DNA from 3 places in the Nonomuraea sp. NPDC001831 genome. Region 3 is predicted to be linked to each of the others. Evidence: riboswitches for the same ligand, from Rfam matches in the RefSeq annotation. Region 3 holds a riboswitch; each other region holds the start of a gene.

Region 1 (3,743 bases), on a different contig from region 3:
CCCGTCCCCGGTTGGGAAGGACACGTCCTGCCGATCGGCAACGGAGCGCTCGGCGCGTGCGTGTTCGGGGCGCTTGCGACCGAGCGCGTCCAGCTCGACGAGAAGCCGTTGCGGACCGGCGGTCCGGGCAGCGCCGGAGTCGGGCGGATCCGGCAACTGGCCGACGGACCGTCCCGGCGCTCCGGACGCCGTACGGCGGGTCATCGACGAGCGGGGTTCGACGGCGCCGGAGGAGGTGGCCGCGAGGTGGCCGCGATCCTGGGAAACCCGTCCTACAGCACGGTGAAATTTCGCCTCCTCCCCGGCGCGCGCCATCGTCGGCAGCCTGAGGGCGCGACTTCTGGGACCGGTGGGGTTCATGTTGCGCGTTGGCACCGCGCATGACGGCGGTGAGGACGAGGTGACGGCCGAGGCCGGACGGCTGACCTGGGCGGACGGCGTGCCGGTCGAGGTCAGGTCAGCGTCGGCGCGCGGCGGGACCGCGCGGCTGCGCGGCCCCGGGTTCGCACTCGCCCTGGAGACCAGGCCAGAGGAGAGCTCACCCCGGAGACCGGGCGAGAGGAGAGCTCGCCCTGGAGACCAGGGCAGGGGGGAGCGCGCTCTGGGGGCCAGGCCAGAGGAGAGCTCGCCCTGGAGACCAGACCAGGGGAGAGCTCGACCTGGGGGGACTAGGGCAGGGGGGAGCTGCGCGCTGTCGCCAGCACGCTGAACCACGTGCGGTGGGTGACGTTCGTCTCGTGCCAGGCGACCGCGAACCCGGCCGCGTCCAGCACCGCGAGCAGGTCGCCCGCGTCGCGGTGGACGAACCAGCGCTCGTACTCCGTCCGGTACGGCACCGGCTCCCAGCCCTCGTTGTCGCCCAGGGCGGTGATCAGCGCGAGCACCCCGCCGGGGCGCAGCGCCGCGTGCCAGGCGCGCAGCGTCGCCTCGGTCTGCTCGGACGGCACGTGCACGAGGGCCGCGGCCGACCAGACGCCGTCCAGGGACGCCGGCGACAGCGGCGGCCGCCGCAGATCGCCCAGGACGGTGGGCACGCCGCGCCCGGTGGCGAGCCTGGCCATCTCGAGCGACAGGTCCACGGCCACGGTGGTCAGGCCGCGTCCGGCGAACCAGGCCGACTCGCGCCCCGGGCCGCATCCCAGGTCGGCGACCGTGGCGCCGGCGGGCAGGGCTGAGACGAACCGGTCGCGGAAGCCCGCGACCGAGGGTGACGGATCGGCGACCTGCTCGTCGTACTGGCGCGCGATGCGGTCGTAGGTGGCGGTCGTGTGCGCAATGGGATCAGACATCCCCTTGATCCTGCCACGCGCGGGGTTATGATCGCGGTGACCAACGCGGGAGCCCGGTGCGGACCGGGCTGAGAGGACGGCTGTCAGCCGCCGACCGCCAGAACCTGCTCCGGATAATGCCGGCGAAGGGAGTTTGCGCGATGAGCGACGCGCGCTTTTCCAAGATCCACATCGGTGACCTTCAGGTGCCGATGCGCGAGGTCAGGCTGTCGAACGGCACGTCGGTGCGGCTCTACGACACCTCGGGGCCGTCGCGCACCGACCGCTCGGCGTGGGGGTCGCCGGTCACCCAGCTCGGCGCCGCGCGGCGCGGCGTGGTGACCAAGGAGATGGAGTTCGTGGCCGTCCGGGAGGGGATGGCCCCCGAGTTCGTCCGGCAGGAGGTCGCGGCCGGGCGGGCGGTCATCCCCGCCAACGTCAACCATCCCGAGTCCGAGCCGATGGCGATCGGCCGGAACTTCCTGGTCAAGATCAACGCCAACATCGGCAACTCCGCCGTCACCTCCTCGATCGAGGAGGAGGTCGAGAAGATGACCTGGGCCACCCGGTGGGGCGCCGACACCGTCATGGACCTGTCCACCGGGCCGAACATCCACGAGACCCGCGAGCAGATCATCCGCAGCTCGCCCGTCCCGGTCGGGACCGTGCCCGTCTACCAGGCGCTGGAGAAGGTGGGCGGGCGTCCGGAGGCGCTGTCGTGGGAGGTCTACCGCGACACCCTGATCGAGCAGTGCGAGCAGGGCGTCGACTACGTGACGGTGCACGCGGGCGTGCGGCTGGCGCACGTCCCGCTGACCGCCCGCCGCAGGACCGGGATCGTCTCGCGCGGGGGCTCGATCATGGCCGCCTGGTGCCTGGCGCACCACCGCGAGAGCTTCCTGTACGAGCACTTCGACGAGATGTGCGCCCTGCTGGCCCGCTACGACGTGACGTTCTCGCTGGGCGACGGGCTGCGCCCCGGGTCGATCGCGGACGCCAACGACGAGGCCCAGTTCGCCGAGCTGCGCACCCTGGGCGAGCTGACCAAGATCGCGCACGCGCACGACGTGCAGGTGATGATCGAGGGCCCCGGCCACGTGCCCATGCACAAGATCAAGGAGAACGTCGACCTGCAGCGCGAGCTCTGCGACGACGTGCCCTTCTACACCCTCGGGCCGCTCGTCACCGACATCGCCCCCGGCTACGACCACATCACCTCGGGCATCGGCGCCGCCATGATCGCCTGGTACGGCACCGCCATGCTCTGCTACGTCACCCCCAAGGAGCACCTCGGCCTGCCCAACCGCGACGACGTCAAGACCGGCGTGATCACGTACAAGATCGCGGCGCACGCGGCGGACCTGGCCAAGGGGCACCCGCAGGCCCAGGCGTGGGACGACGCCCTGTCGGACGCCCGGTTCGAGTTCCGCTGGGAGGACCAGTTCGACCTGTCGCTCGACCCGGACACCGCCCGCGCCTTCCACGACGAGACCCTGCCGGCCGCACCCGCCAAGACCGCGCACTTCTGCTCGATGTGCGGCCCGAAGTTCTGCTCGATGAAGCTCAGCCACGAGGTGCGGGCGGGCATGGCCGACAAGGCGGCCGAGTTCCTCGGGAAGGGCGGCTCGATCTACCTCTGATCTCGGTGGAGGCCCCGGGCCGGCCCGTGCGGTCAGCCCGGGAGCGTCTCGCCGCCGATCGGGGCCAGCACCTCGCCCGTGTAGTACGAGGACAGCCGGTCGGCGGCGAAGAACACGTACGAAGGGGCGATCTCGTCGGGGTCGGCGGCCCGCTTCATGGGCACCTGCGCGCCGAACTTCTCCACTTTCTCCTCCGGCATCGTGGCCGGGATCAGCGGCGTCCAGACCGGGCCGGGGGCGACGGCGTTGATCCTGATGCCGCGCTCGACCAGGTTCTGGGCCATGGAGTAGGTGAAGGCGTTGATCGCGCCCTTCGTCGCGGCGTAGTCGATGAGGGTCTTGTTGCCGCGCAGGCCGTTGATCGAGGAGGTGTTCACGATCGCGCTGCCCTCCCGCAGGTGCGGCAGCGCGGCCTTGGTGACGCGGTAGTAGCTGTGGATGTTGACCGCGAACGTGTGCTCCCACTGCTCGTCCGTCAGCTCCTCCAGGGAGTCGACCGGCGCCTGGTAGGCCACGTTGTTGACCAGGACGTCCAGGCCGCCCAGCTCGGAGACCGCCTGCTCCACGACCGTCGCGCAGTGGTCGCGGTCGCCCAGGTCGCCGGGCAGCAGCACGCAGCGCCGTCCCTCCTGCTCGACCAGGCCGCGGGTGTGGTTGGCGTCGTCGTGCTCGTCGAGGTAGGCGATGGCGACGTCCGCGCCCTCCTTGGCGAACGCCACCGCGACCGCCCGGCCGATGCCCGAGTCACCGCCGGTGATCAGCGCCTTCTTGCCCGCCAGCAGGTTCCTGCCCTCGTAGCCGCGCATCTCGTCGCGCGGCTCGGGGGACATCTCGT
Region 2 (3,743 bases), on a different contig from region 3:
GGAGGGCCGGGGCGAGCCGGCCCGCCGGGGGCCCAGGGGTGTCTCCCGGGCGTCGCTAGGGGGTCGTCGGCGAGGACGCCTCGGCGTAGCGCCGGCGCGGGATCCGGCCCGCCTGCCGCGCCTGTCGTCCGGCCGCCACGGCCGCCCTCATCGCCGAGGCCATGAGCTCGGGCCGCTGGGCCCGGGTGACCGCCGTGGCCAGCAGCACCGCGTCGCAGCCCAGCTCCATGGCCAGGGCGGCGTCGCTGGCCGTGCCGATGCCGGCGTCGAGGATCACCGGCACCCCGGCGGCCTCCACGATCAGCTCGATGTTGTGCGGGTTCCTGATCCCGAGCCCCGAGCCGATCGGCGCGCCCAGCGGCATCACCGCCGCGCAGCCGGCCTGCTCCAGCCGCCGCGCCAGCGCCGGGTCGTCGCCGATGTACGGCAGCACCACGAACCCGTCGGCCACCAGCCGCTCGGCCGCGTCGAAGGTCTCGATCGGGTCGGGCAGCAGCGTGCGCTCGTCGGAGATGACCTCGAGCTTGACCCAGTTCGTCCCCAGCGCCTCGCGGGCCAGCCGGGCCGTCAGCACGGCGTCGCCCGCGGTGAAGCAGCCCGCGGTGTTCGGCAGCACCTTGATGTCGCGGCGGCGCAGCACGTCGAGGACCGAGCCGCGGGCGCCGGGGTCGAGCCGCCGCATGGCCACCGTGGTCAGCTCGGTTCCCGAGGCGACCAGGGCCTGGTCGAGCACGTCCAGGGAGGGCGCGCCGCCGGTGCCCATGATGAGCCGGGAGGCGAACTTCTCCCCGGCGATGATCAGCTCATCCACCCTGCACCGCCGTCAGCACCTCGACGCGGTCGCGGTCGCCGAGCGCCGTCGTCTCCCACGAGCTCCGCGTGACCACCTCGTCGTTCACGGCCACGGCCACGCCGGTGGTGGCCGTCGTCAGCGTCCGTACGGCCTGGGCCACGGTGGTGCCGTCGGCCACCTCGTGCGCGGCGCCGTTGATCGTCACAATCATGAAATATCCCGAAATCTCGCGGGCGAGCACAGCGCGGCCAGCTCGCCCTCCTCACCCGTCAGAATCCCCGCGCCCGCCGAAAGCTGCGCGCCCGTCGAGAGCCTCGTCGAGAGCACCGCCGTCTGGGCCGCAGTCCGGGCCGCCGTCTGTGTGCCTGTCCGGGCCGTTGCCGGGGGCGCCGTCGTCGCGGCCGGGGGCGTCGCGGGCGGTGTCAGCACCGCCGCCGTGACCAGGGCGGCCGTGAGGGGGGCCAGCAGCACCCCGCCCCGGTGGTGGCCGGTCGCCAGCACCAGCCCCGGAGCCTCGCCCGCCCCGATGATCGGCAGGTTGTCGGGGGTGCCCGGACGCAGCCCGGCGACCACGTCGGCGACCTCCAGCTCGGTGACGCCCGGCACCAGCTCCCTGGCGTCGCGCAGCAGCTCGTAGAGTCCGCCCGCGGTCACCCGGGTGTCGAACCCCAGCTCCTCCTGGGTCGCCCCGAGCACCAGCTCGCCGTCGCCCCTGGGGACGAGGTAGACGGGCGTGCCGTGCACCGTCCCGCGTACGCACCGCCCGAGCAGCGGCTGCGCCGAGCGCAACCGCATGATCTGCCCCTTGACCGGCCGGACGGGCACGTCGGCCAGCTCCCCGCTCCACGCCCCGGCGGCCAGCACCACCCGCTCGGCCGCGATCTCCCGCACCGCCGGCTCAGGCTGACCGGGCACGGGCTCAAGCCGCACCCCCGTCACAGCGCCGCCGGTCCCGGAACTGCTCCAAGGGCTGGTCCCAGCGCCTGCCACGGCGTCTGGAACGGCGTCTGGAACGGCGTCGTCGTCGCGCAGCAGTCCGGTCACCCGCGCCCGCACCACGGGCACGCCCAGCCGGTCGAGCGCGGCCAGCAGCGCTGCCGTGACCCGGCGCGGATCGACCCAGGCGTCACCGGGGGCCAGCAGCCCCCCGCGCACCGAAGGGGCCAGCATGGGCTCCAGACGGCGGCACTCGCGCCCGGTCAGCCGCTCGACCCGCAGCCCCAGCTTGTCCATGAACGCCGCCAGGTCGTCGAGCGCCGCGAGGTCGTCGGCCCCGAAGGCGACGTCGAGTGTGCCGTCGGCGCGCAGGTCGAGCGCCCGGCCGCCAGCCCCCTGCGGCCCGATCATCCCGAACGCGCCCCCGAACGCCTCCCCGGCCCCGCCACCGGCCCCCCCACCGGGACCGCCACTCAGCCCCGTGCCGAGACCTGCCCCAGGACCCGCACCGAGGTCCGGGCCGAGCCCAGCGTCGGCGGCCAGTTCGGCGGCGAAGGACGGCCACCGCCGGAGCGAGGCGGCCCCCAGCCGCAGCAGCGGCTCCTCGGTGTAGGCGACCTCGCTGACGGGCGCCAGCATCCCGGCCGCCGCGTAGGACGCCCCGCGTCCCGGGGCCGGGTCGACCACCGTGACGGGCAGCCCCTCGCGGGCCAGCCGCCAGGCGATCGACAACCCGACGACCCCGCCGCCCACGATCACATTCATCCGCGCTCCCTTCGCCGGCATGATCCGGATCAGGTGTCTTGCGGTCGAAGGCCCGCTCAAGCCTTCCTCTCAGCCCGGTGACGGCCGGACTCCCGCGCGTCTTGCGCCTCCAGCCTACGGCCTCGGCGCGACGTGCCGGCACCGCCCCCGTTATGGTCATGAACGTGAACCATGTCGTAGTGGTGGGAGCGGGCCTGGCCGGGCTGCGCAGCGCGGAGGCGCTGCGCGGGCGCGGCTTCACCGGACGGATCACGCTGATCGGCCAGGAGCGCCATCGGCCCTACGACCGTCCGCCGTTGTCCAAGGCCGTCCTGTCAGGCGCGGCTGACTCCAGCTTCCTGGAGGCCGACCTCGACGCGCTGGAGGTCGACTTCTGGCCGGGCGTCACCGCCAAGGCCCTGCGCGAGGGCGTCGTGGAGACCACCGAGGGCGAGCTCGGCTACGACGGCCTGGTGATCGCCACCGGCACCGAGCCGATCACCGTGCCCGGCGACGGCCCCCAGCACGTCCTGCGCACCCTCGACGATGCCCACGAGCTGCGCGCCGGCCTGGTGGCCGGGGCCCACGTGGCGATCATCGGCGCCGGCTGGATCGGCGCCGAGGTCGCCACCGCCGCGCGCAAGGCCGGCTGCTCGGTGACCGTGATCGAGGCCGGCCCCGCCCCGCTGGCCAACGCCGTGGGCCCGGAGATCGGCGCCCGCACGCGACACTGGTACGACGGCATCGACCTGCGCCTGAACACCATGGTCGACGAGGTGGACGAGGGCGGCGTGCGGCTGGTGGGCGGCGAGTTCGTCCAGGCGCACGTGGTCGTCACCGGCATCGGCGTGCGCCCGGCCGTCGAATGGCTGGCCGGCTCCGACATCGACCTGCACAACGGCGTCGTCACCGACGAGCACCTGCGCACGTCCATGCCGAACGTGGTCGCCGCCGGCGACTGCGCGGCCTGGTGGTCGCGCCGCTACGGCGTCCGCCTGCGCGTCGAGCACTGGGACACCGCGCTCGGCTCGCCCGAGGTCGCCGCCGCGACCCTGCTGGGGGAGGAGGCCGTCTACGACCCGGCGCCCTACTTCTGGTCCGAGCAGTTCGGCCACATGGTCCAGTACATCGGCCACCACCCCTCCGGCGACCGCCTGCTCTACCGGGGCGAGCCCGAGGGCAAGTGGTCGGCCGTCTGGCTGACCTCCGGCGACACCCTCGCCGCCGTGCTCGCCGTCGACCGGCCCCGGGACTACGTGCAGGGCCGTAG
Region 3 (3,743 bases):
CCTGCTGAGAGTGACCTCCAGCACCTACAAGGGCGAGGGGCCCCCGGACATCGCGTTCGGCACCTACGACGGCGCGGTGGGCAGGCTGGTGCTCGCGGTGACCGGCAAGGGCATCGCGGCCTGCAGTTTCGAGGCCGAGAACACCGTGTTCGAGCGGGTGGCCAAGGAGGTCGGCACGTTCATCGGGCCCGACGCCCGCCGCCTCGACCCGGTGCGCCGGGAGCTCGACGCGTACTTCTCCGGCCGGCTGCGCACCTTCGCCACGCCGGTCGACCTCGCGCTGGCCACGCCGTTCGCCCGTACCGTGCTGCAGAAGACCATGGCCGTGCCCTACGGCACGACCACGACGTACGAGGAGATCGGCGCGAGCATCGGGCGGCCGCGCGCCCTGCGCGCGGTGGGCAACGCGGTCGGCGCCAACCCCGTGTGCGTGATCGTGCCCTGTCATCGGGTGGTCCGTGAGGACGGCGAGCTCGGCGACTACGCCGGAGGCGTGGCCGCCAAGCAGCACCTGCTCAACGTCGAACGCCGGGCCTCAGCGGGCCGCTGAGCGGCGCCGGCCGAGCACGCCGACGACCAGCGTCACCAGGGCCGCGACCAGCGCGCCGCCGAGCGCGCCGTTCATCCACGGCTCCCGCGTGAAGCCGACGGCGTCGCGGGCCGACGCCCAGAAGCCGTCCCAGCCGGCGACCGTGGGCGTCGAGGTGGTGAACCAGTAGGCGGCGAAGCCCAGCGCCCACGGCAGCAGCATCAGCCAGCGCGAGGGCGCGTCCTCGGCGGTGTTCCAGCGGGCGGCGCCGCCGAGCACGAAGTAGTCGACGGCCAGCACCGCGAACATCGGCACGAACACCGCGCCGATCACCCCGAGGAACGCGCCGTAGGAGGTGACGTCCACGACCAGGGCGATCGCGGTGGTGAGCACGCCGATCGCGGTGGAGACGATCCGCCGGTCGACCTTCGGCATCAGGTTCTGCAGCGAGAGGGTGGTGGAGTACACATTGGCGAAGGACTGGTCGGTCTCGCGCAGCACCAGGATGCCGAAGAACAGCGCGCCCAGCGGCGCCGCGACGAACGGCTGGAAGACGACCATGCCGTCGGCCGCGACCGCCTGGGCGCCCGCGATGGCCACCGCGTACACGCCGAGGGCCAGGCAGGCCACCTGGGCGACGGTGTAGCCGCCGACGACCCCGGTGAAGGCGGCCCGGCTGGACCGCGAGTGCCTGGCGAAGTCGGCGGCCATCGGCACCCACGACACCGACAGGGCGATGACGTAGTCGACGGCCGGGGCGAAGGCCGTCCACGACCCGCCCGTGTACGTCGGCGCCTCGCCCAGGAACGACACGGTGAACCAGATCAGCGACACGATCACGCCGGCGGTCACGTACCGGCGCAGCAGCCTGATCGATCCGAGCGGCCAGACGGCGAGCGCGGTGGTCAGCACCCCCGCCACCACCACCCACACCTGGTACGGGACGCTCCCGAAGATCGCATTCGCGGCCTTGGCGATCACCCAGAGCTCGAAGGCCCCCCAGCCGAGCATCTGCACGATGTTCAGCACGGACGGGACGTACGACATCTTGGCCCCGAACAGCCCGCGCAGCAGCACCATCGCCGGCCGCCCGGTCTGCGTGCCGGGGATGGCCGACAGGCCGACCATGGCCGTGCCGATGAGGCTGCCGACCACGGCGGCCGTGAGCGCGGCCACCAGGCTGAGCGGCGCGTTGCCCAGAGGGTCGATCAGGACGAGCGCGCCGGAGAAGCCGAGGAGGCTGACACCGAGGTTGGCCCAGAGCGCGCCTTGGTCGAGGACGCCGAGGGTCTTGGGGGGCGCGCCGTCAAGGGTCAGCGGAACTTCGTCGACGACATGCGTCATCGCACACTCCCTACGCCGGCATTACCCGGACAGGTTCAGGCGGTCGGCAGCGGCTGTGTTGCTGCCCTCTCAGCCCGGCACCCCGAGCTCCCGCGACTATGCAGTTGGCGCCCTCATCATGCCTCAATGGCGGCGGAACCGCCACAGTGGGGCATTCAGGCCACGAAAGGATCCTGCCCGGTCTCGCTGACCATCGGACGGCGCGCGAACTCCCACGACTGCATGCCGCCGCCCACGTTGACGGCGTCGCGCCCGAGCTGGTTGAGCCACGCCGTGACCTGCATCGACCGGCCGCCGACCCGGCACACCACGTAGACCGTGCGGTCGGCGGGCACCTCCTCGACCCGGCCCTGGATCTGCGACATCGGGATGTGCACGGCCTCGGGGGCGTGGCCGGCGAGCCATTCGTCCTGCTCGCGGACGTCGAGCAGGTAGGCGTCGTCGGGAACGGCGGTGACGTCGATCTCTGGAACGGTCATGCCTCCATCATCCCGCGCCCGGGACCCTACTTGAGCAGGCGCGACATCCGCCGGTCGGCCAGCGGCTTGCCGCCCGTCTGGCAGGTCGGGCAGTACTGGAGCGCGGAGTCGGCGAAGGACACCTCGCGGATCGTGTCGCCGCACACGTCGCACGGCTGGCCGGCCCGGTTGTGCACGCGCAGCCCGGACTTCTTCTCCGCCTTGAGGTCTTTGGCGGCCAGCCCGTGCGCCCGTTCGACGGCGTCGCGCAACGTCGTCACGATGGCCTCGTGCAGGTCGGCGATCTGCGCGTCGGTCAGCGTCCCAGCGATCTTGAACGGCGACATCCTCGCCGCGTGCAGCACCTCGTCGGAGTAGGCGTTGCCGATGCCCGCGATCACCTTCTGGTCGCGCAGCAGCCCCTTGATCTGGGTGCGGTTGCCGCCCACGATGCGCTTGAGCGCCTCGACGGTGAAGGCGTCGTCGAGCGGGTCGGGGCCCAGGGCGGCGACGCCGGGCACGTCCTCCGGTTTGTCGGTGACGTAGACGGCCAGCCGTTTCTGCGTGCCGGCCTCGGTCAGCTCGAACCCGGGGGCCAGGCCGTCGTCGTCGGGCGCCAGCCGTACGCGTACGGCCAGCGGCCCCTTGCCCGGCCGCACTGGCCGCGCGCCGGTCAGGTCGTCGCGCCAGCGCAGCCAGCCGGCGCGGGCCAGATGGATGATCAGGTGCAGGCCGTCGCAGTCGAGGTCGATGAACTTGCCGTGCCTCGACACGCCCGTGACGGTGAGCCCGCCGAGCGCGGTGACCGGCGGGTCGAACGTCTTGAGCGCCTGGAAGCCGACGACGTCGACGCCGGCGATCGAGCGGCCGACCGCCCGCTCGCGCAGGAAGTTGGTGAGCGACTCCACCTCGGGAAGTTCCGGCATGCCCCCAGGGTATGGCGCGTACCGGACCGGCACGCGACTACGGCACGTCCCAGAAGGCGAGCTCGTGTGCCATGCCCTCGGCGAACAGCGCCTCCGCCCGTACGGGGTCGGGGTCGGCCTCGTCGATCATCTGCCCGATCCGTACGGTCAGCGCCGCGAACGCCGGGTCGGCGTAGGTGTCCACCCAGGCCCGGTAGCGCGGCTCGGCGGGCGGGTTCTCGGCGAGGATCTTCCCAAGACTCGAATATCCCCACATACACGGATAAAGCGCCGCCAACCCCTCCCCGTACGACCCCGCCGCCTCCAGCAGGAACGCCGTGTACGCCGCACACGCCGGCCCCTTCACCGCATTGTCAAGATCGGCCCCGAACTCCGCCGACAACGACCGATGCAGACGCAGTTCGTCGTGGTACGTCGAGTACGCCAGATCCACCAGGTCGCCCAGATGCCCGTCCGGCGCCTGCCAGGCCAGCCTGGAGAACACCC

What was found. Region 3 has a riboswitch for thiamine pyrophosphate ahead of ACFYYW_RS23265 (purine-cytosine permease family protein). Riboswitches for the same ligand answer to the same signal wherever they lie in the genome.
Region 1: linked by a shared signal. The riboswitch ahead of thiC (phosphomethylpyrimidine synthase ThiC) and the one ahead of ACFYYW_RS23265 (purine-cytosine permease family protein) in region 3 are both predicted to bind thiamine pyrophosphate.
Region 2: linked by a shared signal. The riboswitch ahead of ACFYYW_RS11635 (FAD-dependent oxidoreductase) and the one ahead of ACFYYW_RS23265 (purine-cytosine permease family protein) in region 3 are both predicted to bind thiamine pyrophosphate.

The regions. Positions count from the first base shown of each region.
Region 1 covers NZ_JBIATU010000002.1:463,352-467,094, reverse strand. Annotated here, with positions in the region: gene ACFYYW_RS07750 (glycoside hydrolase N-terminal domain-containing protein) at 1-384, shown strand, start outside; gene ACFYYW_RS07745 (class I SAM-dependent methyltransferase) at 669-1,289, opposite strand; TPP riboswitch at 1,325-1,437, shown strand; gene thiC (phosphomethylpyrimidine synthase ThiC) at 1,430-2,908, shown strand; gene ACFYYW_RS07735 (SDR family oxidoreductase) at 2,941-3,743, opposite strand, start outside.
Region 2 covers NZ_JBIATU010000003.1:143,225-146,967, reverse strand. Annotated here, with positions in the region: gene ACFYYW_RS11645 (thiazole synthase) at 56-811, opposite strand; gene thiS (sulfur carrier protein ThiS) at 804-1,004, opposite strand; gene ACFYYW_RS11635 (FAD-dependent oxidoreductase) at 1,001-2,494, opposite strand; TPP riboswitch at 2,484-2,600, opposite strand; gene ACFYYW_RS11630 (FAD-dependent oxidoreductase) at 2,653-3,743, shown strand, end outside.
Region 3 covers NZ_JBIATU010000007.1:47,212-50,954, reverse strand. Annotated here, with positions in the region: gene ACFYYW_RS23270 (methylated-DNA--[protein]-cysteine S-methyltransferase) at 1-550, shown strand, start outside; gene ACFYYW_RS23265 (purine-cytosine permease family protein) at 536-1,873, opposite strand; TPP riboswitch at 1,864-1,977, opposite strand; gene ACFYYW_RS23260 (rhodanese-like domain-containing protein) at 2,029-2,352, opposite strand; gene ACFYYW_RS23255 (Fpg/Nei family DNA glycosylase) at 2,379-3,257, opposite strand; gene ACFYYW_RS23250 (TenA family protein) at 3,295-3,743, opposite strand, start outside.